DNA from 4 places in the Isoptericola sp. NPDC057559 genome. Region 1 is predicted to be linked to each of the others. Evidence: riboswitches for the same ligand, from Rfam matches in the RefSeq annotation. Region 1 holds a riboswitch; each other region holds the start of a gene.
The links. A riboswitch is a leader RNA that binds a small molecule or an ion and turns the genes downstream of it on or off. The one in region 1 is predicted to bind thiamine pyrophosphate.
Positions count from the first base shown of each region.

Region 2: linked by a shared signal. The riboswitch ahead of ACFU5J_RS19530 (bifunctional hydroxymethylpyrimidine kinase/phosphomethylpyrimidine kinase) and the one ahead of ACFU5J_RS21800 (ECF transporter S component) in region 1 are both predicted to bind thiamine pyrophosphate.
Region 3: linked by a shared signal. The riboswitch ahead of thiO (glycine oxidase ThiO) and the one ahead of ACFU5J_RS21800 (ECF transporter S component) in region 1 are both predicted to bind thiamine pyrophosphate.
Region 4: linked by a shared signal. The riboswitch ahead of ACFU5J_RS10645 (thiamine ABC transporter substrate binding subunit) and the one ahead of ACFU5J_RS21800 (ECF transporter S component) in region 1 are both predicted to bind thiamine pyrophosphate.

Region 1 is NZ_JBHVFQ010000052.1:134-6,108, forward strand. It holds partial or broken gene ACFU5J_RS21780 (hypothetical protein) at 1-245, shown strand, start outside; gene rsfS (ribosome silencing factor) at 242-688, shown strand; gene ACFU5J_RS21790 (histidine phosphatase family protein) at 685-1,374, shown strand; tRNA gene ACFU5J_RS21795 (tRNA-Ala) at 1,464-1,536, shown strand; TPP riboswitch at 1,687-1,799, shown strand; gene ACFU5J_RS21800 (ECF transporter S component) at 1,793-2,428, shown strand; gene ACFU5J_RS21805 (ATP-binding cassette domain-containing protein) at 2,432-3,910, shown strand; gene ACFU5J_RS21810 (energy-coupling factor transporter transmembrane component T) at 3,907-4,605, shown strand; gene ACFU5J_RS21815 (class I SAM-dependent methyltransferase) at 4,642-5,262, shown strand; partial or broken gene ACFU5J_RS21820 (hypothetical protein) at 5,243-5,975, opposite strand, start outside.
Region 2 is NZ_JBHVFQ010000031.1:17,755-26,041, reverse strand. It holds gene ACFU5J_RS19545 (lipase maturation factor family protein) at 1-215, shown strand, start outside; gene ACFU5J_RS19540 (ABC transporter ATP-binding protein) at 322-2,178, opposite strand; gene ACFU5J_RS19535 (ABC transporter ATP-binding protein) at 2,175-4,040, opposite strand; gene ACFU5J_RS19530 (bifunctional hydroxymethylpyrimidine kinase/phosphomethylpyrimidine kinase) at 4,402-6,054, opposite strand; TPP riboswitch at 6,045-6,160, opposite strand; gene ACFU5J_RS19525 (hypothetical protein) at 6,239-6,883, shown strand; gene ACFU5J_RS19520 (YcnI family protein) at 6,960-7,736, shown strand; gene ACFU5J_RS19515 (copper resistance protein CopC) at 7,733-8,287, shown strand, end outside.
Region 3 is NZ_JBHVFQ010000003.1:197,274-205,560, reverse strand. It holds gene ACFU5J_RS05990 (glycosyltransferase family 4 protein) at 1-1,106, shown strand, start outside; gene ACFU5J_RS05985 (hypothetical protein) at 1,248-1,799, shown strand; gene guaA (glutamine-hydrolyzing GMP synthase) at 1,860-3,440, opposite strand; gene ACFU5J_RS05975 (OmpA family protein) at 3,480-4,148, opposite strand; gene ACFU5J_RS05970 (hypothetical protein) at 4,145-4,825, opposite strand; gene thiE (thiamine phosphate synthase) at 4,982-5,641, opposite strand; TPP riboswitch at 5,673-5,775, shown strand; gene thiO (glycine oxidase ThiO) at 5,765-6,979, shown strand; gene thiS (sulfur carrier protein ThiS) at 6,976-7,221, shown strand; gene ACFU5J_RS05950 (thiazole synthase) at 7,231-8,043, shown strand; gene ACFU5J_RS05945 (ThiF family adenylyltransferase) at 8,134-8,287, opposite strand, start outside.
Region 4 is NZ_JBHVFQ010000008.1:165,656-173,942, reverse strand. It holds gene ACFU5J_RS10670 (AGE family epimerase/isomerase) at 1-816, shown strand, start outside; gene ACFU5J_RS10665 (RrF2 family transcriptional regulator) at 813-1,271, shown strand; gene ACFU5J_RS10660 (sulfite exporter TauE/SafE family protein) at 1,482-2,411, shown strand; gene ACFU5J_RS10655 (PAS domain-containing protein) at 2,685-3,470, shown strand; gene ACFU5J_RS10650 (DUF4235 domain-containing protein) at 3,547-3,813, opposite strand; TPP riboswitch at 3,953-4,057, shown strand; gene ACFU5J_RS10645 (thiamine ABC transporter substrate binding subunit) at 4,130-5,212, shown strand; gene ACFU5J_RS10640 (ABC transporter permease) at 5,212-6,963, shown strand; gene ACFU5J_RS10635 (ABC transporter ATP-binding protein) at 6,963-7,808, shown strand; gene ACFU5J_RS10630 (hypothetical protein) at 7,795-8,244, shown strand; gene ACFU5J_RS10625 (response regulator transcription factor) at 8,248-8,287, opposite strand, start outside.

The sequences.
Region 1 (5,975 bases):
AGCCCGTGCGGGCCCGCTCGGCGGCGCCGCAGGTCGAGGAGGACGACGAGGAGGACTGGGACGAGCCCGAGGCGTCCTACACCTGGTTGCACTACATCGTGCTGGTCGTCGTCGCGTTCGTGCTCGGCCTGCTGGTGTGGAAGCTCCTGCTCGCCGGCTCGGACGACAAGAGCTTCAGCACCGACTCCGCCGCACCCGCGGTGACCCACTCCCTCACGACACCCCAGCCTGGAGCCGCAGCATGACCGCCACCCCCCGCGCCGTCGAGCTGGCGATCGCCGCCGCCCGGGCCGCCTCGGACCGCAAGGCGCAGGAGATCATCGCGCTCGACGTGAGCGAGCAGCTCGTCCTCACGGACGTGTTCCTCATCGCGTCCGGCACCAACGAGCGCCAGGTCTCGGCGATCGTGGACGCCGTCGAGGAGGCGATGATCAAGGCCGGCGCCAAGCCGATCCGTCGCGAGGGCAAGGCGCAGGCGCGCTGGGTGCTGCTCGACTTCGGCGACGTCGTCGTGCACGTGCAGCACGCCGAGGACCGCGTGTACTACGCGCTGGAGCGCCTCTGGAAGGACTGCCCCGCCATCGACCTGCCCGAGGACGCGCGGGGCGGCGACGGCGCGGCCGCGGCGGCGGAGTACGGCGACGCCGCGGGCGACGGAGCGATCCGCCTCGCGGGCGACGAGCGGTGACGGCCGGCACGGTCGTCCTGCTCCGCCACGCCCGTACGGCGTACAACGCGTCCCTGCGGCTGCAGGGGCAGATCGACATCCCCCTCGACGACGTCGGCCGGTGGCAGGCGGGGGAGGGCGGCTCCGCCCTCGCGTCGTCGCACCGGGCGACGCGCATCGTGTCCTCCGACCTGGGCCGCGCCCTCGAGACGGCGACCGCGTACGCGGAGGCGCTCGGCGGCGCCCCCGTGCAGACCGACGTGCGGCTCCGCGAGCGCGGCTTCGGCGACTGGGAGGGCATGACGGGCGCGGAGATCTCCGCGCGCTGGCCCGAGGAGTACGCCGCCTGGCGGCGGGGTGCCGAGCCGGCGGGCGCGGGGGCCGAGTCCAAGGCGGCCGTCGCCGCGCGGATGACCGAGGCGGTCGCCGAGCACGCCGAGCAGCTGGACGACGACGCGACCCTGGTGCTGGTCTCCCACGGCGCCGCGATCTCCCTGGGGGTCACGGCCCTGCTCGGTCTCGACCCGACCTCGTGGCGCGGGCTGGCCGGCATGCACAACGTGCACTGGTCGCACCTGCACCGGTCGGGGGAGGGCGCCGTCCCGGCCTGGCGGCTCGTCGCGCACAACGTGGGCGCCGGATACCCGCTGGACCACTGGCAGGCCGGTCCGGACTGGAATTTGGAACCTGACCCGAAGTCTGCCTAAGATATCGACGTTCCGAGGGGCGCAAGACCGGAGGAACACACCGAATCAGACGAATCGTCGGTCGCTCGCGGCCACGAGAGTCGGTTCTCGGGGCTGTGGCGCAGCTGGTAGCGCACCTGCATGGCATGCAGGGGGTCAGGGGTTCGAGTCCCCTCAGCTCCACCCCGACGAGAAGGCCCGGAACCCTCAGGTTCCGGGCCTTCTCGCATGTGCGGGGTCTCGCGCCGGCCCACGCTGCGGGACGACCTTGCGCCCGGCGACCGGTCGCCTAGGGTGGGCTGCGGCCGCGTCGTCGGCCGCCACATCTGAAGACACCCATGACAGGGGAGCGCCGTCGAAGGGGCGCTGAGAGTGCGGGCACGAGCCGCAGACCCTTGGAACCTGCTCCGGTTAGCACCGGCGAAGGGAGTTACCTGGAATGTCCGCGCCCATCGCACGTCCGACCGTCCTCGGGACGGTTCGCGCGAACCTGCGGTACCGCACCGTCGACCTGGTCACGATGGCGATGCTCGGCGTCGCCGTCGGCGTCGTCTTCTGGGGCTGGACGCAGCTCTACCACCTGCTCTCGGCCGGTCTGGTCGTCGTGTTCCCGCCGGCCACCGGCCTGCTCGGCGGCGGATGGCTGCTCGGTGGCGTGCTCGGCGGACTCATCGTCCGCAAGCCCGGCGCCGCGCTGCTCACCGAGGTCGTGGCCGCGAGCGTCGAGGCCCTGCTCGGCGCAGGCTGGGGCTTCTCCGCCATCGTCTCGGGCGTCGTGCAGGGGTTCGGCGTCGAGCTCGTGCTGGCGCTGTTCCTGTACCGGCGGTTCGGCAGCGCCGTCGCGGCGCTGTCGGGCGCCGCGGCGGGCGCCTGCGGCGCCGTCTACGAGTGGTTCGCCTACTACCCCGACTGGCAGTGGGGCTTCCGCCTCGCCTACCTCGGCCTCTTCGCGCTGTCCGGCGCGCTCCTCGCCGGGCTCGGCGGCGCGGCGCTCGTGCGCGCCCTCGCCCGCGCCGGCGTGCTCGACGCGTTCGGGCCCGGCAGGGACCTGGCCGACCGCGCCGCCCGGGGCTGAGGGGTGGCGCGCGCACGGCTGCAGGGCCTCACGTGGCGCCCCACCGGTCGGGCGGCACCCGTGCTCGACGGGCTCGACCTCACGGTCGGCGCCGGGGAGCGCGTCGGGCTCGTCGGGCCCAGCGGGGCCGGCAAGTCGACCGTGCTGCACGCCCTGGCGGGCGTGCTCGGCGACCCGCTGCCGGGCGACCTGTCCGGCACCGCGCACGTGGACGGCGTCGTCGGCCTCGTGCTGCAGGACCCGGGCGCCGCCGTCGTCGCCGAGCGGATCGGCAGGGACGTCGCGTTCGGGCCCGAGAACGCGGGCCTGCCGCGCGACGAGATCTGGCGCCGCACCCGCGGGGCGCTCGACCGCGTGGGCCTGCGGTACCCGCTCGACCGGCCCACGTCGGCGCTGTCGGGCGGCGAGCTCCAGAGGCTCGCGCTCGCCGGCGCGCTGGCCCGCGACCCGGACCTGCTGCTCCTCGACGAGCCGACCGCCATGCTCGACCCGGACGCCGCGGCCGAGGTGCGGTCCGCGGTGCTCGACGCGATCGCCGGCACCGACACCTCGCTGGTGGTCGTCGACCACCAGGTCGGGCCGTGGCTGGAGCACCTGGACCGGGTGGTCGTGCTCGGCCCGGGCGGCGTCGTCACGCACGACGTCGCGCCGGGCGCGCTGCGCCCGCCGGGGCCGGGGACGGAGCCCGCGCTCCGGGCAGCGCTCACGGACGCCGGCGTCTGGCTCCCGGGGGTGCCGGCGCCCACCCCGCTGTCGGTGCCCGCGGCGCTGGTCGCGCCGGAGGACGCCGGGCCCGACGTGACCGTCGACGCGCTCGGCGTCGACCTCACGACGCGCGGCCTGCACGGCCGCACCACCACCCGCGCGCTCGACGGCGTCGACGCCCGCCTCCCTGCCGGCCGTCTCACCACGATCACCGGCCCCTCGGGGGCCGGGAAGTCCACGCTCGTCGCGGCCCTGGCCGGGCACCTGCGGCCCGCGCGGGGCCGCCTCGCCGGGGCGCCCGGACGCGGCACCCGGTCCCGCGAGCTCGCCCGCCGCTGCGGCTGGGTGCCGCAGCACCCCGAGCACGGGCTGCTCGCCCTGCGCGTGCGCGACGAGGTGGTGCTCACCGGTCGGCGGCTGGGCGTGCCGGTGGACCTGGAGGCGGTGCTCGGGCTGCTGCGTCTCGACCACCTCGCCGACGCGCACCCGTTCCGCCTCTCCGGCGGCGAGCAGCGGCGCCTGGCCCTGGCGGCGGCGCTCGCGCACCGGCCTCCCCTGGCGCTGCTCGACGAGCCGACCGTGGGCCAGGACCGGCACACGTGGGCGGCGGTGGCCGGGTGGGCCGTCGCCGCGGCGGGGCACGGCGCCACCGTCGCGGCGAGCACCCACGACCGGCACCTCGTCGGCCTCGCCGACCACCGCGTCGCCCTGCCGCCGTGCAGGCGGGACGGGCAGGACCGGGGCGCGTCCGGCCCGGGGCGGGTGGTGGCGGCGTGACCGGGGTGCTCGGGCGGGTGAACCCGCTCGTGCTCGTGGCGCTCGGGCTGCTGGGGTTGGTCGCCTCGTTCGGGGTGCGCGACCTGGCGTCGGCGGCCGTCGCGCTGGGCGCCTGCCTCGTCTGCGGGGTGGCGGGCCTGCCGCGGAGGTCCGGCGCGCCGGCCCGCTATCTGGCCGTGGTCGTGGCCGTCGCGTCGGTCACGTGGTCCACGTGGCTGCTGGGCGGGCGCGACCTCGAGGTCGCGGCCGTCGCGGGGATGCGGATCGCGGTGCTCGCCCTGCCCGGGGTCGCGCTCGCGCCCCTGGTCGACCCGAGCGGGCTGGCCGACCAGCTGGGCCAGCGCCTGCGGCTGCCCGCGCGGTTCGTGGTCGGCGTGGCTGCCGCGCTCCAGCGGTTCGAGCGGCTCGGCGCCGTCTGGGAGCAGGCGTCCCGCGCCCGCCGGTCACGCGGCCTCGGGCCGGGGCGCGGGCACCTCGACCGCGGGCGGCACGCCGCCTCCGTGACGTTCGCCGTCCTGGCGGCGACGCTGCGGGACGCGACGACGATGTCGGTGGCGATGGACGCCCGCGGTTTCGCGGGAGCGGGGTCGCGGACGTGGGCCGAGCCGGCGCCGTGGGCCCGGCACGACACGGTCGTGCTCGGCGTCGGCGTGCTGGTCGCGGCGCTGCCGTTCGCCGTCCTCGCGGCCGGGTAGACGGCAGGCGCGCACACTGGGGGAGGAGGTGCGCGCATGGACCGACCGGAGGCACGCACGGAGCACGACTTCGACGCCCTGTACGCGGGGGACGTCCCGCCACCGTGGGAGATCGGGCGGCCCCAGCCCGCGCTCCTCGCCCTCGTGCGCCGGTCCGTGCTCGCGGACCCCGTGCTCGACGCCGGGTGCGGCACCGGCGTGCTGGCGCTCGCCGTCGCGCGGGCCGGGCACCGGGTCCTGGGGGTCGACGGCGCGGCCCACGCGATCTCCCGCGCCCGGGAGCGGGCCGCCGAGGCGATCCTCGAGCCACCCGGCGAGGTGCGCTTCGAGGTGGCCGACGCCCGCCATCTCGACCGGCTGGACGTGCGGCCGCGCACCGTGCTGGACTCCGGCCTGCTGCACACCCTCGACGCGGGCGGCCGCGCCGCCTACGTGGCCGGGCTCGCCGCGATCTGCCCGCCGGGCGCGCTCGTCGCCGTGCTCGCGATGTCGGTGCACGCCGGTCTCGGCTGGGGCACCACCGCGGACGACCTGCGCGCCGCGTTCGCGTCGGCGGACTGGACGTCCACCGAGGTCACGGACGCGGAGCTCGTCGCGCGGCCGGCCGACGACGAGCGGCACCTGCCGGCGCTGCTCCTCACGACGCGGCGCGCGTGAGCCCCTGCCTCTCGACGGCGGCGAGCAGCGCGCGGGCCTTGGCCGGCCCCACGGCGCGGCCGGGTCGCGCGGCGACCGCCTCCAGCCCGGGGAAGGTCGCGGCGTCGGCGGGGACGAGACCGCGGCGGGCGGCCTCCGCGAGGTAGGGCAGCGAGGCGTCGGCGACGTCGAGCACGCGGGGGAGCCAGCGGGGCAGGGGACCGTCGGTGGCCCCCGCCGCGGCGACCGCCTCGGTGAGCACCGGCCAGAGGGCGGGCAGCGTGGCGGGGCGCCGCTCCACCAGGCGGACCATGCGCGCGGGGCTCGCCGCGGGCTGCGTCACCAGGGCGCGCGCGGCGAGGCGGACGCCCGCCCACCCGAGGGCGCCGTTCCCGATCAGCTCGCGCACGACGCGCTCCCCGCCGATCCCGGCGTCGCCCTCGTGGCACAGCATGGACAGGGCGACGGCGTGCAGGGCCGCGCTGCGCGGCGGGATCCCGCCGGGCGGTGTCCGCAGCGGCCCGCCCGTGCCCTCGGTGCGGTTGCGGTGCTCGTGCGCGCGCAGCAGGCCCGCCTCGGCGTCCCAGGCGAGCCACGCCTCGGTGCCGCGCGCGGGGTAGCCGGACGGGTCGGGCTCCTCGCCCTCGGCGCGCACGACGGCGTCGCACTGGCCCTCGCGCTCCAGGTCGTAGGCCCACACCTTGACGACCCGGTAGACGCGCCCAGGGTGGGCG
Region 2 (8,287 bases), on a different contig from region 1:
GCCTGCTGGAGGCGGACCCGGCCACGCTGCGCCTGCTGCGGCGCGACCCGTTCGCCGGCGACCGCCCGCGCTGGGTGCGGATGCGGCTGTTCCGCTACCGGTACACGACGCGCGACGAGCACCGGCGCACGGGCGACTGGTGGGTGCGGTACGAGCTCGAGACGATCGTCGACCCGGTGGACCTGGACCTGCTGTCCAGCCTGCGGGGCACGTGACCGCCTCCCCTGCCTACGACGACGCCCCGCCCCCGGGGACGGGGGCGGGGCGTCGTCGGCGGGCCGCCGGGCGAGGCGTCAGAGGCGAGGCGTCAGAGGCGAGGCGTCAGACGAGCGAGTCCTGCCAGGCCGCGTTGAGGGCGGCGTAGTGCCCGTCGCCCGCGGCCAGCTCGTCGGGCGTCCCGTCCTCGATCACGCGCCCGTGCTCCATGACGAGCACACGGTCGGCGATCGCGACGGTCGACAGCCGGTGGGCGATGATGATCGCCGTCCGGTCGGCCAGCAGCGTCTGCAGGCCGTGCTGCACCAGACGCTCGCCGGGGATGTCCAGCGAGGACGTGGCCTCGTCCAGGACCAGCACCGCCGGGTCCGCGAGGAACGCGCGCGCGAAGGAGAGCAGCTGTCGCTGCCCCGCGGACACGCGCCCGCCGCGCTTGTTCACGTCGGTGTCGTACCCGTCGGGCATGTCCATGATGAACTCGTGCGCCCCGACCGCACGGGCGGCGGCCTCGATGTCCGCCTGGGGCGCGCCGGGCCGCCCGAGGGCGATGTTCTCCCGCACGGACCCGCTGAACAGGTACGCCTCCTGCGTCACCATGACGACGGCGCGCCGCAGGTCGGTGGTCGACAGGTCGCGCACGTCGACGCCGTCCAGCAGCACGCGGCCCTCGCTGGCGTCGTAGAACCGCGTGACGAGCTTCGCCAGGGTGGACTTGCCGGCGCCGGTCGTGCCGACGAGCGCGACCGTCTGCCCCGCCGGGATGGCGAGGTCGAGGTCCGGCAGCACCACGGGCCCGTCGCCGTAGCGGAACGTGACGTCCTGCAGCCGCAGCCCGCCGCGCGCGTGCGGCAACGACACGGGCCGCCGCGGCTCCACGACGGTGGGCTCCTCGGCCAGCAGACCGGACACCTTCTCCAGCGCCGCCGTGGCGGACTGGAACGAGTTGTAGAACATGCCGAGCTGCTGGATCGGCTGGAAGAACCGCTTCACGTACAGCAGGGAGGCCACCAGGACGCCGACGTCGAGCGAGCCCTGCACCACCCGCCACCCGCCGACCGCGAGCGCCGCCGCGACCGCGACGTTGCCGATGAGGACGAGGCCGGGCTGGTAGCGGCCGTTGACGCTGAAGATCCGCAGGTTGGCGTCGCGGTACTCCTCGCCGATCCGGTCGTACTCCGCCTCGGTGGTGGACTCCCGGCGGAACGCCTGCACGGCCCGCATGCCCGTCATCGTCTCGACGAACTTCACGATGAGCCGCGCGGAGGCGGTGCGCTGCTCGCGGTAGAAGACCTGGGAGTGCTTCTGGAACCAGCGGGTCAGCAGCCAGGCGGGGACGAGGGCGACGGCGAGCACGAGTCCGGAGCGCCAGTCGAGCAGGAACAGGCCCAGCCCCGTGAAGATCATGAGCATGAGCGAGGACACGACGCCGGTGAGACCGCCGTCGAGCAGCTCGCGCAGGGCCTCGAGGTCGGACGTCTGGCGGCTGATGATCCGGCCCGACGTGTACGACTCGTGGAACTCCAGGCTCAGCAGCTGGGTGTGCCGGAAGACGCGCCGGCGCAGGTCCAGCAGCACCCCCTGGGCGATCCTGGCCGCCTGCCGCACGTAGGCGCCGGCGCAGAGCCCGCCGACGACGGCGGCGACCAGATAGGCCGAGCCCACGATGACGAGCGTGCTGACGTCCCCGCCCATGAGGTCGGGCACCGCCGAGTCGATGGAGAGGGACACGAGCCACGGGCCCGCGACCTGGCCGAGGGTCGAGAGCACGACCAGGACGCCGGCGAGGCCGAGGGCCCCGAGGCGCGGCCGGAGCATCTCGCCCAGCAGGCGCATCGAGCGGGACCGGACGGCGCGCGACGTCTCCTTGTCGAGACGGGTGGCGTCGTCCGCGCTCGCGTCGGTGGGGCGACGTCGCCCCTGGTCCCCGGCGGGGGCGGGGGCGGGGGTGCTGGGGCGGCTCACCGCTGGACCTCCTCGGTCTGGGCCTGCTCGGCATGGTCCTGCTCGGTGTGGTCCTGCTCGGCCCGGGCGCGGTCGGGCTCTTCCCGGCCCGAGTGCTCGGCGCTCTCCTCCCAGTCCTGCTCGAGGCTGGAGATGACGTGCCGGTAGTGGGCGTCCGTGGCGAGCAGCTCGCTGTGCGTGCCCACGGCCGTGATCCGCCCGTCCTGCAGCACGGCGACCCGGTCCGCGAGCGCCACGGTCGACGGGCGGTGCGCGATGACGAGGCTGGTGGTGCCGTCGAGCACGGACCGCAGGCGGGTGGTGACGGCCTCCTCGGTCGCGACGTCGAGCGCGGACAGGGGGTCGTCGAGGACGAGCACCGCCGGCCGGGCGGCGATGGCGCGGGCGAGGGCGAGGCGCTGGCGCTGCCCGCCGGACAGGGACAGCCCCTCCTCCCCGATCCGCGTCTCGACGCCCTGGGGCAGGTCGGCGACGAAGCCGGCCTGGGCCACCTCGATCGCCTCGTGCAGCCGGCGCTCCCGCTCGGCCTCGGGGACGGCGTCGGGGCCGGCCTCCGGGACGCCGAGCAGCACGTTGTCGCGCACGGACGCGGAGAACAGCGTGGGGTCCTCGAAGGCGACCGCCACGGCGCGCCGCACGTCGTGGCGCCGCATGCGGCGCACGTCCACGCCGTCGAGCAGCACCTCGCCGCCCGTGACGTCGAAGATGCGCGGGACGACCATGGCGAGGGTGGACTTGCCGGACCCGGTGAGGCCCACGAGCGCCGTGGTGGTGCCGACCGGCAGCTCGAGGTCGACGTGCTCGAGCACGGGGCGCGCGGAGTCCTCGTACCGGAAGGTCACGTCGCGCAGCTCGAGCTGCCCGCGGGAGGCTCCCACCTCGACCGGGTCCGCCGGGTCGGCGAGCGGGTTCGGGGTCTCCATGACCTCGAAGAAGCGGTCGACGGCGGTGCGGGCGTTGAGCGTCATCGAGAGCGTCATGCCGAGGTCGACCACGGGGCCGTTGATCACGGCGGCCGTGAGGAAGAACGCGACGAGGCTGCCGACGGTGATCTGCCCCTGGGCGGCCAGGACCGTGCCGAGCACGAGGCACACCGCGAGGGTGACCTCGGGGATGAGCTGCAGCGCGGTGGTGACGGTGGCCTGGTTGCCGGCCTTGCGGATCTCCGTCTGGCGCAGCTCCTCGGCCTGGTCGGTGAACGAGTCGAGGGCGTCGCGGCCGCGGCCGAAGGCCTTGAGCACGCGGATGCCGTGCACGGACTCCTCGACGGTGGTGGCGAGGTCGCCCGACTGGTCCTGCGAGAGGCGCGCGATGACGCGGTAGCGCCGCGAGAAGCGGAACGCGATGACCGTCACGGGGATCGCGCCCGCGAGGTAGACGAGGCCGAGCCAGCCGGCGGTGGCCAGGAGGATCCCGACGCCGACGACGATCGTCACGGCGCTGACCACGAGCTGCAGGAGGCCGAAGATCAGCCACCGGCGGAGCAGGCCGAGGTCGCCCATGATGCGGCTGAGCAGCTGGCCGCCGGGCCACCGGTCGTGGAAGGCGACCGGGAGGTCCTGCAGGTGGCGGAACAGCGACATGCGCATCTCCGCCTCGATCCGCGTGCCGGGGTACATCACGAGGTTGCGCCGCAGCAGGACGAAGCCGGCCTCGGCGACGCCGAGCACGAGGACCAGGACGACCGGCACGACGAGCGCGCCCAGGTCGTGGGCGGCCGCCCCCTCGGCGAGCGGGCCCTCGACCAGGGTCTGCAGCACGCGCGGGATCGCGAGGGCGGCGAGGCTGGCGCCCAGCGCGGAGAACAGGCCGCCGATGAGGCGGGGCACGGCCGGGCGCACGTACGGGTACAGCCGCCGCACCGACGCGATCGTGGAGAGCTCGGAGCCCGCGGGGGCGGCCGTGGCCTGCGGGCCGGCGGGACCGGGCGGCCCCGACGACCGGCCGGGCGGGGTGCCGGGCGCGGCGGGTCGGCGCGCGGCGGAGGAGGCGGAGCTCCTCCTCGGACTGTCGGAGGGATCGGCGCCTGCGGCGCCTCTGCTGCTGCTGCGCGGTGCGCGCGTTGTGTCGGGCATCACCACCATTCTGACACCCGCCACCGACACGCTTGCCCCGGTCACCCCTCCTTGGCAAGCGTTTGCCCGGCACGCGGTGAAGGCGCGGCGAAGGCATGGCGCCGGGCTGACCCGGCGGGTGACCCGAGGCGCCCCGGCGCGGCGGACCTCACCCCGCCGCGGCCCCGGCGAGCGCGACCGCACGGGGCTCGGCGGCCTGGTCGAAGAACGCGAGCTCGTGCTCGCACGCCCGCTGGAAGGCCGCCGCCATCCGCGCCCGCGTGGCGGGCCCGGCGTCCCCGGCGGCGCGGCGCAGGACGGCGACCGCCCGGCGGGTCGAGGCGGCGAACTCCTCGTCGGCGTAGGTGCCCAGCCAGGCGGAGTACGGGTGGCCGGGGCGGTTCAGCGCGGCCAGCCGCTCCCCCACGTCCTGGTAGATCCAGTAGCAGGGCAGGACGGCGGCGACGAGCGTCGCGTAGTCGTCGCCCGCGCCGCGCAGGTGCTCGAGGTACGCCGCCGTCGTCCGGCTGGCCGGCACGTCGGTCGGCTCGCCGCCGAGCCAGCTCGTGTGCAGGTCGAGCTCCGTGACCAGCGCGCCGTGCGCCCCGCCGGCCCAGAAGGTCTGCTCGGCGCGCGTGGGGGCGAGCTGGCTCGCGCGGGCCAGGCAGCGGGAGTACTCGCGCAGGTAGATCGCGTCCTGCTCGAGGTAGGTGCGGAACCGGTCGGCGGCGAGCGACCCGTCGCCGAGCGCGCGCACGAACGGCAGCCCGTCGATCGCGGCGCGCACCGGGGCGGCGGCGTCCCACCACCGGTCGACGGCGGCCCGGCCGGCCGCGGCGGCGGCACCGTCCTGCGCACCCGGCCGCTCCCGCTCCACCGCGCCCGACGGGGTGCTCTCCGCGAGATGGTCGACGGGCCCGTGCCCGCCGCCGACGCGCAGCGCCTCCCCCGCCCGGATCGCGGCCGCGAGCCACGCCTTCGTGGCGCGCAGCGCCTCGGCCCAGTCGCCGGTGCGGGCGTACCGGGCCGCCAGCCCGCTCGACAGGGAGCAGCCGGTGCCGTGCGTCGCCGTCGTACGCACCCGCTCGCCGGCCAGCTCCAGCAGCACGCCGTCGGCACCGACGAGGGCGTCCGGGGCGCCGGCGCCGTCGTCGCCGGTCAGGTGACCGCCCTTGGCCACCACGAGCACGTCGTGGCGCGCGGCGAGCCGGCGCGCCTGGTCGAGCGCCGCGGCCCAGGAGGCGGCCGGCGGCTCCTCGACGAGCACCGCGAGCTCCGGCAGGTTGGGCGTGACCACGTCGACCCTCGCGAGCAGGTCCCGCACGGCGCGCTCGGCCGTCGGGTCGAGCAGGCGGTCGCCGCTGGTGGCCACCATCACCGGGTCGAGCACGACGGCCGGGCGGGGCGACGTCGCCCCGCCCGGCAGCCCGTCCAGCCACGCCCCGACGGCCCGCGCGACGGGCGCGGCCGCGAGCATCCCGATCTTCACCGCGTCGATCGCGACGTCGTCCGCGAGCGCGTCGAGCTGGGCCGTGAGGAACTCCGCGGGCGGCACGTGCACCCCCCGCACGCCGCGGGTGTTCTGCGCCGTCAGGGCGGTCAGCGCCGCCATCCCGTACCCGCCCGCGGCCGCGACCGCCTTGAGGTCCGCCTGGACCCCGGCGCCGCCCGAGGGGTCGGAGCCCGCGATCGCGAGGACGCGGGGCCGGCTGGGCGGGGCCGCGCGGTCGGTGGTGCCGTGCTCGGTGGTGCCCTGGCCCGTGGTGCCACGGTCGGTGGTGCCCTGGTGGGCGGAGCTGTCGTAACGTGCGCGCACGCTCATGCCGACATCCCTTCGCTAGTACGAGCTAGATCAGGTTCGACGGGTGTGATCTCAGCGTCCAGGCGCCGGCCGGGGCCGACGGCGGGAGGCACCCCGTGTCGTTCGGCGCCACCGTAGCCCACCGCCCGCGAGGGGCGTCCGCGCGTCCCACCAGGCGCGTCGCCCGCCGGGATAGGGTGCGGGGGTGTCCGTGGTCGTCCGTCGTGTGCGCGAGCTCCTCGTCGCCGGCACGACGCTCAGCATCGCGGCCGCCGCCCACCTCCTGGCCGGCGGCTCGCTGCCCGGTGCACCCCTCGCGTGGCTGGTCGTGCTGGCGCTCTCGGCGCCCGTCGCCGTCTGGACGGCGCGACGCCGGCTGACGCTCCGTCGCCTGCTGCCCGCCATGGTCGCGCTGCAGCTCGTGCAGCACTCCGCCCTGTCGGTGCTCGGCGCCGCCCCCGCCGGTGACGCCGGGACGACGGCCACCGCCCTCGCCGGGCACGCCGGCCACGACCTCGGGCCCGGCTCCCTGCCTCCCGCGGCCGGCGTCGCCACGCACCTGGAGCACGCCGCGGACGGCGGCACCACCACGTGGATGCTCGCCGCGCACGCCGTCGCGGTCGTCCTGACGGCGCTGCTGCTGGCCGCCGGCGACCGGGCCGCGGCGAACGTCGCCTCGCACCTGGCGCACGTCGCCCTGCTGGTGCAGGGCCCCCCGGCGCTGCCCGTGGTGCGGCGCGGCCCGGTCGTCGCCGGGCCCGCCTGGCGCCCGCTGCCCTGGGACGCCCGCCGCCGCCCCGCGCCGCGCGGACCGCCGTCGTGGCGCGGCGCCCTCGTGCGCGCCGCCTGAGCCTGCCCCGGTCCGAGGTCGGACGGGGCGGGCCCCGCCGTCCCACGACCCCCTCGAACCACCGGAGCAGACAGCCATGTCCTCGACCACCCTTGCCCGCACCAGCCCCCGCCGCGCCGCCGTCGCCGTGCGCACCCGCCGGCTCGCCGGCGCGGCCGCCCTCGCCGTCCCGGCCCTCGTGCTCGGCGCCGCCGCCGCGTCCGCGCACGTGACGGTGACGCCGGACTCGGCCGAGTCCGGCGCCTACGCCACCCTGACCTTCAAGGTCCCCAACGAGTCCCCCGAGGCCTCGACGACCGCCGTGAAGGTCGCCCTGCCGACCGACACGCCGTTCACCAGCGTGTCCGTCGAGCCCGTCCCCGGGTGGAGCGCGAAGGTGACCCGGGCCGCGCTGCCCGAGCCCGTCGACGTCCAGGGCACCACCCTCACCGAGGCGCCCGCGAGCGTCGAGTGGACCGCCGACGACCCGGACGCCGGCATCGCGCCCGGAGAGTTCCTCCGCTTCTCGGTCTCGGCCGGCGCCGTGCCCGACGGCGTCGACACGATCACGCTTCCGACCACGCAGACGTACTCCGACGGCGAGGTCGTCGAGTGGGACCAGCCCGCGACGGGCGACGACGAGCCCGAGCACCCCGCCCCCGTGCTGCAGGTCGTCCCCGCGACCGGGGGCGACGCGCACGGCGCCGCGTCCGACACGGCGGCGCAGGCGTCGGACGGGGCGGGCGCCGACGGCGGCTCCGACGACACCCTGCCCCTCGCGCTCGGCGCGGCCGGCCTCGGGCTGGGCCTCGTGGGCGCGGTGACGGGCGTCGCCGCCCTCGCCCGCACGCGCGCCCGGACGGGGCAGCAGTGACCCGCCGCCGGCGCGGCACGGCCCGCCGCGCGCTCCTGGCCGGCGCGGGCGCCGTCGGGCTCGCCCTCGCGGGCGCGGTCGGGCTGGCCGGGCCGGCGAGCGCGCACAACGTCGTCGTCGGGACGACGCCGGCCACGGGCTCGACCGTGACCGAGGCGCCCGAGTCCGTCGAGGTGACCTTCGACGAGGCGGTCCTCAACCTCGCCGCGGACGGGTCGAGCACCGTGATCTCCGTGACCGACGCGGACGGCGCCGAGCACGCGACCGGGTGCCCCACCACCCAGGACCGCACGGCGTCCGTGCCGGTGACGCTCGGCCCGGCGGGCGAGTACACCGTGGACTGGCGCATCGTGTCCGCCGACGGGCACCCGACCAGCGGGCAGTTCTCGTTCACCTACGACCCGCCCGCCGGGACCACCGCGGCCACCCCGGACGCCGCCGCCACGCCGTGCGGCTCCCCCGCCGCCGGCGCCGACGAGGCCCGGCCCGCGAGCGGCACCGGCACCACGGGCACCGGCGGCTCCTCCGAGCTGGTCGTCGTGCTGGGCATC
Region 3 (8,287 bases), on a different contig from region 1:
GGCTCGCCCGCCGGCAGGCGGAGGCGGGGCACGAGGTCGAGGTGATCACGACGACCCCCGCGGCGCGCGGGGCCCACGGCGTCACCACCGCGCGGGACGAGGACGGCGTGGTCGTGCACCGCGTCGCGGCGCGGGTCCCCGGCGGGTACCCCGTGCACCCGCGCGCGACGCGGCACGTCGTGGCGCGGCTGCGGGCCCTGGAGGCCGACGGTCGCCGGCCCGACGTCGTGCACCTGCACATGGGCGTGCTCGCCCCGACCGTGGAGGCGTCGCTGCGCGCCGTCACCCGCCTGGGCCTGCCGGCCCTGCTCACGGTGCACAGCGTGTGGGGCGGCTGGGAGCGCGCGTTCGCGGGGCTCGACCGGCTGACGGGCTGGTCCGCGTGGCCGGTGCAGTGGTCCGCGGTGAGCGAGATGACGGCCGCTCCCCTGCGCCGCGTCGTCGGCCGCCGGCTCGGCCCTGCCGCGGCCGCGGAACGGGTGTCGGTGCTGGGCAACGGCATCGACGTCGAGGCGTGGCGCCTGCCGCGCGTCGAGCGCGGCGAGCGGGCCGAGGGGCACGAGGTGCACGTCGTGTCCGCCACCCGGTTCGCGCCGCGCAAGCGGGTGCTGCCCATGCTCGAGGCGATCGCCGTGGCTCACGACCGCGCGCCCGGGCGCCTCGTCGCGACGATCGGCGGCGACGGGCCGCAGCTCGCGGAGGCGCGCCGGTGGGTGCGCGAGCGCGGGCTGGCGGACGTCGTGCGCCTCGTCGGGCGGCTCACCCCCACCGAGCTCAAGCGCCTGTACGTGCGCGCGGACGTGTTCGTCGCCCCGGCCGTGCAGGACGCGTTCGGCATCGCCGCCCTGGAGGCGCAGGCCGCGGGCCTGGCGGTGGTGAGCCGGTCGCAGTCGGGCGTGGCGGAGCGCCTCGTCGACGGCCGCGACGCGCTGCTCGTGGACGACGACGCCGCGCTGGCCGACGCGCTGGTGCGGCTCGCCGACGACCCGGACCTGCTCGACGCGATCGTCGCCCACAACCGCACCGCCGAGCTCGCGACGTCGTGGCCGCGGGTGCTCGCCGACGTGGCCGCCGCCTACGACCGGGCCGCCGCGCTCGCCCGCTGACGTCGGTCCCGCGGGCCCGTCGCGGGTGACGGCCCTGGCCACGCACCGATCGATGCCCCGGCGTATCACCCGCGGGCGCGGCCCCCTCTGTCACTCGCAGACCGGCGACCAGGGGATCGCCGGCTGACGTGAGGAGCGACGATGACCATCACGACACGCACCCGCACCCGCCGCGCACGGCTCGCCGCCGTCGTCGGCGGGCTCGCGGCGATCGCGGCCCTGGGCCTCACCGGCCCGGCCGCCACGGCGGCGCCCGACGACGGCGCCGCCCCGGTCCAGGTCCAGAAGGTGGCGAGCGACAGGCCCGTCACCGTCCAGGACGTCGCCGCGACCGCGTCGTCGAGCACGTTGTACTGCGCCGTCCTCGACGGGACGTTCGGCTGCAAGCCGTACTCCCCCGGCAAGGGGCTGGTCGTCGCCCGCCTGTACGACGGGGCGAACTACTCCGGCCGGCAGGTCGTCATCTTCAACCCGAAGTACAAGGTGGGCTGCACGGCGAAGACCACCGACAACGAGGGCGGCTCCGTCCTCGGCGCGATGTCCAACAAGGTGACGTCGGTCCGGACGTACAACCACTGCGACATCAAGCTGTTCGACGGCGCGTCGAAGAACGGCACGCACACGGGCTGGGTGGACCGCACCGGCCGGCTCGGCGCGCTCGACAACCGGGCGAGCTCGTTCGCGATCTCCTGACCGCGACCCCGGGAACGACCGCGGCCCCGCTCCCCTTCCGGGGGGCGGGGCCGCGGGGTGTCACTCCCACTCGATGGTGCCCGGCGGCTTGCTCGTCACGTCGAGCACCACACGGTTGACCTCGCTCACCTCGTTGGTGATGCGGGTGGAGATGACGGACAGCACGTCGTAGGGCAGGCGCGTCCAGTCGGCCGTCATGGCGTCCTCCGACGACACCGGGCGCAGCACGATCGGGTGGCCGTAGGTGCGGCCGTCGCCCTGCACGCCGACGGAGCGGACGTCGGCCAGCAGCACCACGGGGCACTGCCAGATCTCGCCGTCCAGGCCCGCCCTGGTGAGCTCCTCGCGGGCGATGGCGTCCGCCTTGCGGAGGGTGGCCAGGCGCTCGGCCGTGACCTCGCCGACGATGCGGATGCCCAGGCCGGGGCCGGGGAACGGCTGGCGGGCGACGATCTCCTCCGGCACGCCGAGCTCGCGGCCCACGGCGCGGACCTCGTCCTTGAACAGGGTGCGCAGGGGCTCGACCAGCTCGAACTGCAGGTCGTCCGGCAGGCCGCCCACGTTGTGGTGGCTCTTGATGTTGGCCGCGCCCTCGCCGCCGCCCGACTCCACGACGTCCGGGTAGAGCGTGCCCTGCACCAGGAACTTGACCTCCTCGCCGTGCGCGCCCGCCTCGGCGACGATGTCGCGCTGCGCGTCCTCGAAGACGCGGATGAACTCGCGGCCGATGATCTTGCGCTTCGTCTCCGGGTCGCTGACCCCGGCGAGGGCGGTGAGGAACCGCTCCTTCTCGTCGCGGATGATGAGCTTCACGCCCGTGGAGGCGACGAAGTCGCGCTCGATCTGCTCGACCTCGCCCTCGCGCAGCAGGCCGTGGTCCACGTGCACGCAGGTGAGCTGGTCACCGACGGCGCGCTGCACCAGGGCGGCCGCGACGGCGGAGTCGACGCCACCGGACAGCGCGCAGATGACGCGGGCGTCACCGACCTGCGCGCGGATCGCGGCGACCTGGTCGGCGATGACGTTCCCGGCCGTCCACTCGGGCTTCAGGCCGGCGCCCTCGTAGAGGAACTTCTCCAGCACGGCCTGGCCGTGGGCGGAGTGCTTGACCTCCGGGTGCCACTGCACGCCGTACAGGCGGCGGCCGGTGTCCTCGAAGGCGGCGACGGGCGAGCCGGACGACGTGGCCAGCACCTGGAAGCCGGCGGGCGCCGCGTGCACGGAGTCGCCGTGGCTCATCCAGGTGGTCTGGTGGTCGGGCGTGCCGGCCAGCAGCACGCCGGCCTCGCAGACCTCGACCTCGGTGCCGCCGTACTCGCGCTGCCCCGTCTGGGCCACGGTGCCGCCGAGCGCCTGGGCCATCGCCTGGAAGCCGTAGCAGATGCCGAGCACCGGGACGCCCGCCTCGAACAGCGCAGGGTCGACGAACGGCGCGCCGGTGGCGTACACCGACGACGGCCCGCCCGACAGGATGATCGCCGCCGGGTTCTTGGCGAGCATCTGCTCCGTGGTGAACGTGTGCGGCACGATCTCGGAGTAGACGCTGGCCTCGCGCACGCGGCGTGCGATGAGCTGAGCGTACTGGGCGCCGAAGTCGACGACCAGGACCGGGCGGGGGGAGTCGGTGGCGGGAGACGTCACCGACCCATCGTAGCGGCGCGCCACCCGCCGTCGGCCCGCTCACCGCGTCGGGTAGGTCACCTCCACGCGGCGGTTCAGCGCTCGGCCCGCCGGGTTGTCCTCGCCCTCGACCTCGTTCTCCGCCACCGGGTCCTGCTCGCCGTGCCCCTCGACCTTCGGGGCCAGGTCCGGGCGCTCGGCCCCGAGCACGTCGGCGACGGCGGTCGCGCGCTGCGTCGAGAGCCTCCGGTTGAACGCGTCCGCGCCCACGGAGTCGGTGTACCCGTCCACGCGCACCGTCGCGCCCTGCGGGACGTCCTCGGCGAGCTCCGCCACCGCCGCCCTCGCCTCCGGCGTGAGGGTGGCCTCGCCGAACTCGAACAGCAGGTCGGCGGTGAGCGTGACGACGGTGTCCTCCTTCTTCTCCCGCTTCTTCTCCAGGACGGTGGTGGAGTCGTCCGGCCGCAGCGCGAACGTGGAGTCCGCCGCGCGGAGGTCGACCGCCGCGTCGGCCGCCATCTCCGGGGTGGTCTCCGCTCCCTCCACCCGCGCGCGGGCCTCCGCGAGCGCGTCCGCGGCCGCCGTCAGCAGGTCGGGGTCGGCCACGGCCGCGGAGCCGGTCGCCGCCGGCGAGGCGGACGGGTCCGTCGTCGCCGCGGCGGGCACCGCACCCGCGGCGACGAGCGCGAGGGCCGCGGCGAGCGGGGCGACGGCGCGGCGGACGCTCACTCGGCGGCGCCGTCGCGGTAGGTGACCGTCGCGTCCGTGAACAGCGGCAGGCCCTCGGCGGGCAGGACGTCGACGGTCGCGGGCTCGCCCTCCGGCGCGGGCAGCACCGCGGACACCTCGACCGCGCCGTGGTTGGGGAACTCGAAGGAGTGCTTCTCGAGCGGGGACACGAGCATCGACTCGCGGCACCGGATCTGCGCGAGCGCCGCGTCCGTCGCGCTGTCGGTGTCCTCCTGCCAGGCGCCCTCGGTGCAGAACGGGCGGTAGGCCTTGAGCCCCGCGCGGTCGGTCACCGTCGTCGCGGGCTCGACGGACATGTCGTACCAGCTGACGCCCGCGTCGGCCGGTGCCGCGTCGTCGTCCCAGCGCAGCGCCCAGCGGACCGTCATCACGCCGTCGCCCACCTCGACCGCGCGCAGCGTCACGGTCACCTCGCCGCCCGGGGCGGCGTCCGAGCCGTGCGGCGTGGCGAGCTTCTGCTCGGCCATCGCCTGGTCGGCGACGGTCGCCGTGCCGGGGTCGGCCGCGGCCTGCTCGGCGTCCGCGCCCTGCTCCGGGCCGCCCGTCGTGGCGGTCGCGTCGTCGTCCGCCTCGCCGGTGCACCCGGCGAGCAGGAGGGAGCCGGCGAGGGCGAGCGCGGTGGCCGTGCGGGCGCGGGCGAAGGGCCGTGCGGTCATGGGTGCTCCGTCTTCCGGGCGGCCGTCGCCGGCCGTGAGGGGGGTCGGCCTCACCCTGGCACGGGCCGCCCGCCCGGGGCGAGAGGATTCGACGGGGAGACCTCCCCATCGGCGACCCGCGCCCGACGGGGAGAGCGCCCGACGGGGAGAGGGTCGTCAGCCGAGGCGCTCGCGGAGCTCGCGCGCGGCACGCTCCGGGTCCGGCGCCTGCGTGATCGCCCGCACGACGACGACCCGGTCCGCGCCCGCGTCGAGCACCTCGCCGAGCCGGGTTGCGTCGACGCCTCCGATCGCGAACCACGGCGTGGCGGGACGGGTCGCGGCGACCTCCCGCAGCAGGTCGAGGCCCACCGCGGCGCGGCCGGGCTTGGTGGGCGTGGCCCACAGCGGGCCCACGCAGAAGTAGTCGACCTCGGGGTCCGCCTCGGCCTGCGCCGCCTGCGCCGCCGAGTGCGTGGAGCGGCCCAGCACCGGGGCCGCACCGAGCAGCCCCCGCACGGCCGGGACGGGCAGGTCCCGCTGCCCCATGTGCACCACGGGCGCCCCCGTCACCGCCGCCACGTCGGCCCGGTCGTTCACCGCCCACAGCGCGCCGTGCTCGGCCGCGACGCGGGCCACGACCTCCTGCAGCTCGAGCTCGCGCGCCACGTCGAGGGACTTGTCGCGCAGCTGCACGACGTCGACCCCGCCCGCGAGCGCCGCGTGCAGGAAGTCCTCGAGGTCGCCGCGGTCCTCGCGGGCGTCGGTGCAGAGGTACAGGCGGGCGGCGGCGAGGCGGGCGCGCGTCGTGCCGGGAGCGGCGCTGGTCGTGGTCACGCCGGTCAGGGTAACCACGGCCCGGGTTACAGTGACGGCGCACGGGAGCCCCGCTCGGGGCTGAGAGGGCGCAGGAGCCGACCGTCGAACCTGATCTGGGTCATGCCAGCGAAGGGAGCGCACATGCCCACGTCCGTCCCTCCGTCCCCCCGCGACGTCGTCGTGGTGGGCGGCGGCATCGTCGGCCTCGCCGTCGCGTGGCGCGCCGCCGCGTCCGGGATGTCCGTCACGGTGCTCGACCCCGCCCCCGGCGACGGCGCGACCCGCGCGGCCGCGGGCATGCTGGCCGCCGTCGCGGAGGCCGACTTCGGCGAGCACGAGCTGACGCGGCTCAACCTCGCGTCCGCCGCGCGCTGGCCGGGCTTCGCCGCCGACCTCGCCGCCGCGTCGGGCCGCGAGGTCCCCCTGCAGCGGGCCGGCTCCCTCGCCGTCGCGTACGACGCCGACGACCTCGCCCTGCTCCGCCGCGTCCTGACGCTGCACCGCGGCTGGGGGCTCGGCTCGGCCGAGCTCACCGTGGCCGACGCCCGCCGCCGCGAGCCGTACCTCGGCCCGCGCCTGGCGGGCGCGGCGGCGGTCGAGGGCGACCTCGCCGTCGACCCGCGCGGGGCCCACGCCGCGCTGCGCGCCGCGCTCGGCGACGCCCTGGTCCCCCGTGCCGCCGTGCGGCTGGAGCGCGACCGCGCGGGCCGGGTCGTCGCGGTGCAGGACGACGCCGGCGCGCGCCACGCCGCGGGCGCCGTGGTGCTCGCGACGGGCGCCGTCCCCGCGGCCGCGCTGCTCGACGCCGTCCCCGAGGCGCCCGTGCCCGTCCGGCCCGTCAAGGGGATCACCCTGCGGCTCGACGCCGGCCCCGGGCTCGCCCTCGAGCACGTGGTGCGCGGCACCGTGCAGGGTCGGCCGGTGTACCTCGTGCCGCGCGCGCCGGGCACCGGGACCGGCCCCGGCGGCGGGCCCGCGCACCGCGAGGTCGTGGTCGGCGCCACCAGCGAGGAGCGACCCGACGACCGCCGGGCCGAGGCCGGCGGCGTCTTCGCCCTCCTGCGCGACGCGCGCGCCCTCGTGCCCGGCATCGACGAGGCCGCGCTCGTCGACGTCACGCCGCGCGCCCGCCCGGCCACCCCCGACAACCTGCCCCTGGTCGGCGCCACCGCGGCCCCCGGGCTGCTGGCCGCCGTCGGCCACGGGCGCAACGGCGTGCTGCTCGCGCCGCTCACCGCGGACGCCGTCGTCGCCGCGCTCACCGGCGCGCCCGCCCCCGACCCCGCGCTGGCCGCCGCCGACCCGCGGCGCTTCGCCCCCTCCCCCGCCCGCCGTACCGAAGGAGCCGTCCGATGACCACCGCGCCCCCCACCCCCACCGCCGCCGTGAACGGCGAGCCCTACCCGCTCGACGGGCCGCACGGCGACGGCGTCGAGGCCCTGGTCGCCGCCCTCGTCCCCGCGTTCGTGGCCGACGGCACGGTGCAGGGCATCGCCGTCGCCGTCAACGACGCCGTCGTCCCCCGCGGCCTGTGGGCCGGCACCCGCGTCGCGCCCGGCGACCGGGTCGAGATCGTCACCGCCGTCCAGGGCGGCTGAGGAGGAACCATGACCAGCACCGCGACCCTCGCCGACCCGCTCGAGATCGCCGGCACCACGATCGGCTCGCGCCTCGTCATGGGCACGGGCGGGGCGGCCAACCTCATGACGCTCGAGGACGCGCTGGTCGCGTCCGGCACCGGGCTCACCACCGTGGCGATGCGGCGCGTCGCGGTGCGGCCCGGCGGGGCGGGCGCCGAGGACGGCGGCATCTGGGGCCTGCTCGAGCGCCTCGGGATCCGCGCCCTGCCCAACACCGCCGGCTGCTTCTCGGCCCGCGAGGCGGTGCTCACCGCGCGGCTCGCCCGCGAGGCGTGCGGCACCGACTGGGTGAAGCTCGAGGTGATCGCCGACGACGTCACCCTCCTGCCCGACCCGTTCGGCCTCGTCGAGGCCGCCGAGGAGCTCGTGCGCGACGGGTTCGTCGTGCTGCCGTACACCAACGACGACCCGATCCTGGCCCGCCGCCTGGAGGACGTCGGCTGCGCCGCCGTCATGCCGCTGGGCGCTCCGATCGGCACCGGCCTGGGCGTGCTCAACCCGCGCAACATCGAGGCGATCGCCGCCGCCGCGCGGGTCCCCGTCATCCTCGACGCGGGCGTGGGCACGGCGTCCGACGCGGCCCTCGCGATGGAGCTCGGCTGCGCCGGCGTCCTGCTCGCCACCGCCGTCACGCGGGCCGCGGACCCCGTCCGGATGGCGCACGCCATGCGCCTGGCCGTCCAGGCCGGCCGGCTCGCCGCCGGCGCCGGCCGCATCCCGCGGCGCGAGGGCGCCTTGGCCAGCTCGACGCCCGACGGCCGCCTCGACCTCGCCCTCTGACCGCCCCGCCCGCCCGGCGCGAGGGTCCGCACCATGCCGAGGTGGGCCCGTGCTCGAGCCACCTCGCGAGGTGTGCGGACCCCCTCGGCGTCAGACGGCGAGGAGGAGCGCGGGCGCGCCGCCCTCGACGGACCGGGCGTCGACGCCCGCGGCGCGGGCGACGTCGGCGACGCGGGCCGAGCGGGCGCCCGCGGCGCAGACCAGCAGCACGGGGCGGTCGACGGGCAGCTCCGCGCGCGCCACG
Region 4 (8,287 bases), on a different contig from region 1:
TGGGAGGCCGGGCACCGGCTCCACCTGGACGAGCGGTCCCGCGACTGGTCCGTCGTCGACCCGTACCGCGGCGTGAACGCCAACATGCACGGCGTGGAGGCGCTCCTCGCGGCGCACGACGCCACGGGCGAGCGGCGCTGGCTCGACCGCGCGGCGGTCGTGGCCGACCGCGTCATCTCCTGGGCCGGCGACAACGCCTGGCGGATCCCCGAGCACTTCGACTCGGCGTGGGTGCCGCAGCTCGAGTACAACGCGGACCGGCCGCACGACCCGTTCAAGCCCTACGGGGCGACGCCCGGCCACGGCCTCGAGTGGGCGCGCCTGCTGCTGCAGGTCGACGTCGCGGGTGACACCGTCGGGCAGCGCACCGACGCGGCACGGCGGCTGTTCGACCGCGCCGTCGAGGACGGCTGGGACGGGCCGCAGGGCGGCTTCGTCTACACGACGGACTGGTCGGGGACCCCCGTCGAGGCGCGCCGCTTCCACTGGGTGGCCGCGGAGGCCGCCGCCGCGGCGGACGTGCTGCACCGCACGACGGGGGAGGGGCGCTACGCCGAGCTCGCGGACGGCTGGTGGCGCTGGATCGACGACCACCTGGTGGACCACGAGCGCGGCTCCTGGTTCCACGAGCTCGACACCGACAACGTGCCCTCCGGGCGCACCTGGGTCGGGAAGCCCGACGTCTACCACGCGGCACAGGCCGTCATCCTTCCGAGCCTCCCGCTCAGCGGCTCCTTCGCGCGGTCGGCGCAGGCCGCCGGCCGTCTGCTCGAGGGAGCGCAGCTCGCCGGGTCGACGGGGACGCGCGACCGATGAGGATCTCGGCGAAGGCGGACTACGCCGTCCGCGCGGCCGCCGAGCTGGCCGCGGCGGAGGACGGCGGGCCGGTGCCCGCCGAGTCGCTCGCCCGCGCCCAGGGGGTCCCGCACCGGTTCCTCGAGGCGATCCTCAGCGACCTCCGGCGCGAAGGCATCGTGGCGAGCCGCCGTGGCGCGGGCGGCGGGTACGTCCTCGCGCGCCCGGCCGACCGGGTCACCGTCGCCGACGTGGTCCGCGCCGTCGACGGACCGCTCGTCTTCGTCCGTGACGCGCGGCCGTCGGACCTCGAGTACACCGGCGCGGCGGCGTCTCTGCTGCACGTGTGGGTGGCGCTCCGGGTCAACGTGCGCGCCGTGCTCGAACAGGTGAGCCTCGCCGACCTCGCCGCCGGGAACGTGCCGGACGCCGTCCGCCGGCTCACCGACGACGAGTCCGCCTGGCACAGCCCGTGACCTGCCCGCGAGCCTGACGGCCGCCGCGGTCGGAGCAGGCCGGGTGCGCGCGAGCGCTCTGGCCGCGCCCGCGCGCGGCGCGGCGACCACCGGTCGCCGACGTCTCACCATGCGATCGCGCGCCTGATACCGTTGAATCCGATAGGTCCGATCGGGTAACTTCTATCTGTTGCGGCAGAACGGCTGCCGCCCCGACGGAGGGAACCCCCCGTGCGGACTCTCGTCCTCCTCGCCCTCGTGGGCCTCGGAGCGCAGCTCGTCGACGGCAGCCTGGGCATGGCCTATGGCGTGACCTCGACGACCCTGCTGCTCGCGATCGGCACGAACCCCGCAGCGGCGTCCGCGACCGTCCACCTCGCGGAGGTCGGCACCACCCTCGCGTCGGGCGTCTCCCACTGGCGGTTCGGCAACGTGGACTGGAAGGTCGTCCTGAGGATCGGCATCCCCGGTGCTGTCGGGGCGTTCGCCGGCGCGACGTTCCTCTCGTGGCTCTCGACCGAGATCGCCAAGCCGCTGATGTCCATCCTGCTGCTCGGCCTCGGCCTGTACGTGCTGCTCCGGTTCACGCTGCGCGGGCTGCGCACCGACCGCCTGGGCCAGCCGCTCCGCAAGCGTTTCCTCACCCCGCTGGGCCTCGTGGCCGGCTTCATGGACGCCACGGGCGGCGGCGGCTGGGGCCCGGTCGGCACCCCCGCGATCCTGGCGAGCGGCCGGATGGAGCCGCGCAAGGTGATCGGCTCGATCGACACCAGCGAGTTCTTCGTGGCCGTGGCCGCGAGCCTCGGGTTCCTGTTCGGCCTCGGGACCGCCGGCATCAACCCGTCCTGGGCCCTGGCGCTGCTGATCGGTGGCCTCATCGCCGCCCCGATCGCCGCATGGCTGGTGCGCCTCGTGCCCCCGCGGGTCCTCGGCTCCGCCGTCGGCGGCATCATCGTGCTCACCAACGTGCGCACCCTGCTGAGCCTCGACGAGTTCCCCGTGGCCCCGGGCGTGCGCTCGCTCGTCCTGGGGATCATCGCGGTGGGCTGGGCCGCCGCCGTCGTCTACTCGCTGCGCCAGCACCGCAAGGCCCTCGCGGAGGAGAAGGCGGAGGGCGAGGTGGCGGCCGTGGCGGCCCCCGCGCCGACGCCCGCCGTCTGATCCAGCCCCGCCGGCGGCCCGCGGACGACGCGCCAGCCGGCCGAGGCGTCGCACGACCGACGACCCCGTGGTCGCGCCCCCGAAGCACCGGGGGTCGCGACCACGGGGTCGAGTGCTCCGCGCGACGGGCGCCGGCGCACACCGTTGCCACGGGTCCGCATTTTCCCCCGCGCGAGCCCCTCCACGGGGTGGCGCCGACGCCTCGTCCCGGTACCGTGTGAAGCCAAGAGATCTGCCTGGCAGACCCAGCTGCACCGCACTGGGAGGTGAGCCATGTCGATACCCGGCACTCCGAACGACCACCAGCGCCGCGAGCTCGTCGCTCTCGCGGAGCTGCTCGGCGCCGGTAGCCAGCTGCTCGTGGGCCAGTACCGCGTCGAGGTCGCCACGGGCTCGTGGTGGTGGTCGGACGAGGTCTATCGGATCTTCGGGCGGGAGCCCGGGGCCATCGAGCCCGGTCCGGAGGTGCTCCGCGCCCACCTGCACCCCGACGACCGCGAGCGGCTCTCCCGCACCGCGACGGTGGCGCTCGGGACCGGGCGCCCGTTCGCGGGCGGGCACCGCGTGGTGGACGACCACGGGCGCACGCACTCGGTGGTGGTGACCGGGCAGGCCCGGCACGGCGCCGACGGCGCGTCGTCGCAGCTCGTCGGCTACGTCATCGACACCAGCCCCGTGGTGCGCGACGCGCTGGAGCGCGAGGCCCACCGCGCCGTCTCGCGGGCGTTCGTCGCCGCCGCCGCGTCGGAGCAGGCGAAGGGCGCGATCATGGCGGTCTGCGGCGTGGACGAGTCGGTGGCCACGGAGGTGCTCACCGACGTCGGCGCCCAGGTGGGCGTCTCCGCCCAGTCCGCGGGCGAGCAGGTGATGAAGGAGCTCTCGCGGCCCGTCGGCGACCGCGACACGGCGCTCACCGCCGCGGAGGTCGTCCGGGGGGCGCCGCCCGCGAAGGACGCGGCCGACCGGCTGAGCCACGCGCTCGCCGCCGTGCGGCCGGTGGACCGGCCCCACGGCCACGACGCGCAGCTCGCGCGCCGTCGGCCCCGCGCGAGCCGCTGACCCTCACGCTCGGCACGCGCGGCTCCGGACGGGCGACGGCCCGGGCTCGCGCGGTGCGGGCCCGGGCCGTCGGCGCTCAGTGGCTGGGGATGAAGCGGGCGGCCGCGCGCACGGCCCCCCGGCGCGCGAGCCGCTTCGCGAGGACGGCGACGCCCCCGGAGACGGCCGCGAAGGTCACGGCCTGGATGATGGAGATCTCGTCGTCGTCCACGTTGGTGGGGGCGACGTTGCCCGTCGCCTTCTCCCACACCACCCCGATCAGCTTCTGCGCGACCCATCCGGCGGCGATCGTCAGCACCACCGTGCCGACCTTCACGCCCAGCGGCTGCTCGGTGTCCGTCACGTGCTCTCCCTCGGTCGGTCCCCGGCGTGGCCGGTGCGTCGTCGTACGGTGCCCGCGGGCGTCGTGGCACGTCAGGCATGTCACACCAGGGCCCCGCGGACGGGACCACGGTAGCGCGGCGCCGGTGTGTAGGCTCGTGGTGATACGACAGGGGAGCGCCCACCGGCGCTGAGAGTGCGGAACGCCGCAGACCCTCGAACCTGACCCGGTTAGGACCGGTGGAGGAAGTCGGGAATCTCGTTCCCTGCGGGACGGCCGCACCACGACGGTGCCGGGTGCCCGCAGGACCCCCTTCTCGCACTCTGAGGAGGACAGCATGACCCACAGGACCTCGCGGCCCCGGACCACGACGGCCGCGGCGGGCGTCGCCGTCGTCGCCCTGCTGCCGCTGCTGGCGGCGTGCGGCGGCGGGAGCGGGCCGGACGACGCGGCGAGCGCGTCGGACACCCTCACGCTCGTCACGCACGACTCGTTCGCCGTCTCCGACGACGTGCTGGCCGCGTTCGAGAAGGAGTCCGGCCTCACCGTGAAGCAGGTGGCCCCGGGCGACGCCGGCACGCTGGTGAACCAGCTCGTGCTCACCAAGGACGCGCCGCTGGGCGACGTCGTCTTCGGCGTGGACAACACCTACGCGTCGCGGGTCGTCGACGCGGGTGTCTTCCAGAAGTACCAGCCGGCCGACCTGGACCCGCGGGTCGCGGCGTACGCGCCGGACGACCTCGCGGGCACGCTGACGCCCGTCGACGTGGGCGACGTCTGCATGAACCTCGACGACGGCTGGTTCGAGAAGAACGACGTCACGCCGCCGGCCACGCTGGAGGACCTCGCGAAGCCGGCGTACCAGGACCTGACCGTCGTCACGAACCCCGCGACGTCGTCGCCGGGCCTCGCGTTCCTGCTCGCCACGATCGGCGCGTTCGGCGCCGACGGCTGGCAGGGCTACTGGTCCGACCTGCGCGCCAACGGCGTCAAGGTGGCCGAGTCGTGGGAGGACGCTTACTACGTGGACTTCTCCGGCGCGGGCGAGGGCGGCAAGCGGCCGATCGCGCTGTCGTACGCGACGTCCCCCGCGTTCACGGTGACCGACGACGGGAAGTCGTCGACCACGAGCGCGATGCTCGACACGTGCTTCCGGCAGGTCGAGTACGCGGGGGTGCTCACGGGCGCCGCGAACCCCGAGGGCGCCGAGAAGCTCGTCGACTTCCTCACCTCCGAGGCGTTCCAGGCGGACGTGCCCGGGCAGATGTACATGTACCCGGCCGACCCGGGTGTCGAGCTGCCCGCCGACTGGCAGCAGTTCGCACCCCTGGCCGACAAGCCGTTCGAGGTGGCGCCCGCCGACGTGGCCGCGCACCGTGACGAGTGGATCGAGCAGTGGACGGCGACGGTCGTCGACTGATGCGCCGCACCGGCGTCCCGGCCGCGCGGGTCACCCGGTCGGCGCGGTGGCGCGCGGACCGCTGGGGCGCATGGCTCGGCTGGGGCGCCGCCGTCGTGCTCCCGCTGGGGTTCCTCGCGGTCTTCTTCGCGTGGCCCGTGGTGTCGCTCGTCCTGCAGGGGTTCTTCACCGAGACCGCGGCGGGGCGCGCGCTCGACCTGTCCGGCTTCGCCGAGGTGCTGTCGCAGCCGCGCACGTGGCGGATCGTCGGCCAGACGCTGGCGCAGGCCGTCACGGGCACGGTGCTGTCCGTGCTGCTGGGCCTGCCGGGCGCGTACGTGCTGTACCGGTGCCGCTTCCCGGGCCGCACGCTCGTGCGCGGCCTGGTCACCGTGCCGTTCGTGCTGCCCAGCGTGGTCGTCGGCGTCGCGTTCCGCGCCTTGTTCGCCCCCGGTGGCCCGCTCGGCTGGGCGCACCTGGAGGAGAGCTTCGCCGGCATCGTGCTGGCGCTCGTCTTCTTCAACTACGCCGTCGTGGTGCGCACCGTGGGCGGCATGTGGGAGCGCCTGGACCCGCGCGCCGAGCAGGCGGCGCGAGCCCTCGGCGCCACGCCCTGGCGCGCCTTCCGCACGGTGACGCTGCCCGCCCTCGGGCCGGCGATCGCCTCGGCCGCCGCGGTGGTGTTCCTGTTCTGCGCGACGGCGTTCGGCGTCGTGCTCGTCCTCGGCGGGCTGCGCTACGGCACCATCGAGACGGAGATCTGGATCCGCACCACCCAGTTCCTCGACCTGCGCTCCGCGGCGGTGCTCTCGGTGCTGCAGCTCGTCGTGGTGGGGGCCGCCCTGGCGGTCAGCTCCCGGGCCCGGTCCCGCCGGGAGCGCGCGCTGCACCTCACCAGCGACCGGGTCGCCGCGCACCGGCTGCGGCTGCGCGGGGGCGCCGACGGCGCGGACATCGTGCCCGCCCTCGTCACGCTCGTCGTCGTGGCGGGCCTGCTCGTGCTCCCGATGGCCGGCCTCGTCACCCGGTCCCTGCACGGCCCCGACGGGTCGTGGAGCCTCGCCAACTACGCGGCGCTCGGCACCACCGGCGGGCGCAACGCGCTCACGGTCACGGTGTGGGAGGCGCTCGCGAACTCGCTGCGCACCGCCGCCTGGGCCGCGGCCATCGCCGTCGTCGTCGGCGGGCTCGTGGCCCTCGTCGTGTCCCGGCGCCCGCGCCGGGCCGGCCTGCGGCGGGCGGTCGGGGTGCTCGACGCCGCGTTCATGCTGCCGCTCGGCGTGTCCGCGGTGACCGTCGGGTTCGGCTTCCTCATCACCCTGGACCGGCCGCTCGGGCTCGACGTCGACCTGCGCACCTCCGGCGCCCTGGTGCCGATCGCGCAGGCCGTCGTGGCGATCCCGCTGGTCGTGCGGACGATGCTGCCCGTGCTGCGGGCCATCGACCCGCGCCTGCGCGAGGCGGCCGCCACCCTGGGCGCGGCGCCCGGGCGGGTGCTGCGGTCCGTCGACGGGCCGCTGGGCGCGCGGTCGCTCGGTCTCGCCGTCGGGTTCGCCTTCGCCGTCTCGCTGGGGGAGTTCGGCGCGACGTCGTTCCTCGCCCGCCCGGAGACGGCGACGCTGCCGGTGGTGATCTTCCGGCTGATCGGGCGGCCCGGGGCCGAGAACTACGGCATGGCGCTCGCGGCGTCCGTGGTGCTGGCCGTGCTCACCGCGACCGTCATGATGGTGGCCGAGCGCCTGCGGGGCGACCGGCCGGGAGGGGAGTTCTGATGGGGCACGACCGCCAGGGGGGCCTCGCCGTCACGGGTGCCGTCGTCCGGTACGGGGCCACGCGCCGCCGGCCGGGTTCGGTCGCCGTCGACGGGGTGTCGCTCGACGTCGCGGCCGGCGAGATCGTGGCGCTGCTGGGGCCGAGCGGCTGCGGCAAGTCGTCGCTGCTGCGCGCCGTCGCGGGGCTGGAGCCGCTCGCGGGCGGCAGCGTCGCCTTCGACGGCACGGACCTCGCGGGCGTGCCCGTGCACCGCCGCGGCTTCGGCCTGCTCTTCCAGGACGGGCAGCTCTTCCCGCACCGGGACGCCGGGCGCAACGTGGCCTACGGCCTCGAGACGCAGGGCCTGCCGCGGGCGGAGCGCGCCGCCCGGGTGGCCGAGCTGCTCGCCGACGTCGGCCTCGCCGGCTACGAGCGGCGGTCCGTCGCGACGCTGTCCGGCGGGGAGAAGCAGCGCGTCGCGCTGGCCCGCGCCCTCGCCCCGCGCCCGCGCCTGCTGCTGCTCGACGAGCCGCTGTCCGCCCTGGACCGCCGGCTGCGCGAGCGCCTCGCCGTCGACGTCCGCGACACCCTGAAGGCGACCGGCACCACCGCCGTGTTCGTCACGCACGACCACGACGAGGCGTTCACCGTCGCCGACCGCGTGGCCGTCATGGACGCCGGCCGGCTGCTGCAGGTGGACGCCCCGGACGTGCTGCTGCGCGCGCCCGCCGGCCCGCGCGTGGCCGAGTTCCTCGGCCTGTCCCCGGGCGACGCACCGGACCCCCGCGACTCCCCGGACGCGTCCGGTGCGTCCGGTGCAAGGACCGCCGCCGTGACGACATCATCGAGGCATGACGCGGTCTGACGGCCGGAGGCGGCGGCTCGCCGCCGCGGCGTGGGGCGTGCCGTGCCTCGCGCTGCTGGGCGCGTGCGGTCCGGGGAACGGCGAGGGCGCCTTCGCCGCCCGTGAGCCGCTCCCGACGTGCGGGGAGGTGACCGCGCGCCCGGACCTCGGGGAGGGCGAGCCGACGACGGAGCTGGCCGAGGCGTTCGCCTGCCTCGACGCGGCGTCGGCGCGAGGGGACGGCGCCGAGCTCATCGTGCGGTCTCGGACGATCGAGGGGGACCCGATCGTCGAGTACCACCGCGTCGGGCCGAGGATCGACGGGCTCGAGGTCTACGTCGACCGCACGCAGGACACGTTCGGTGACCGGACCTGGACCTACCGGTCGTGCCCGGAGACGGTGACGGCGGCGGACCCGCTCGGCTGCCCGGGCGAGGAGGTGCCCGCCGGCGGCTGAGCCCTACGCCTCGCCGGCGTCGTGCACGAGGAGGGCGACCTGG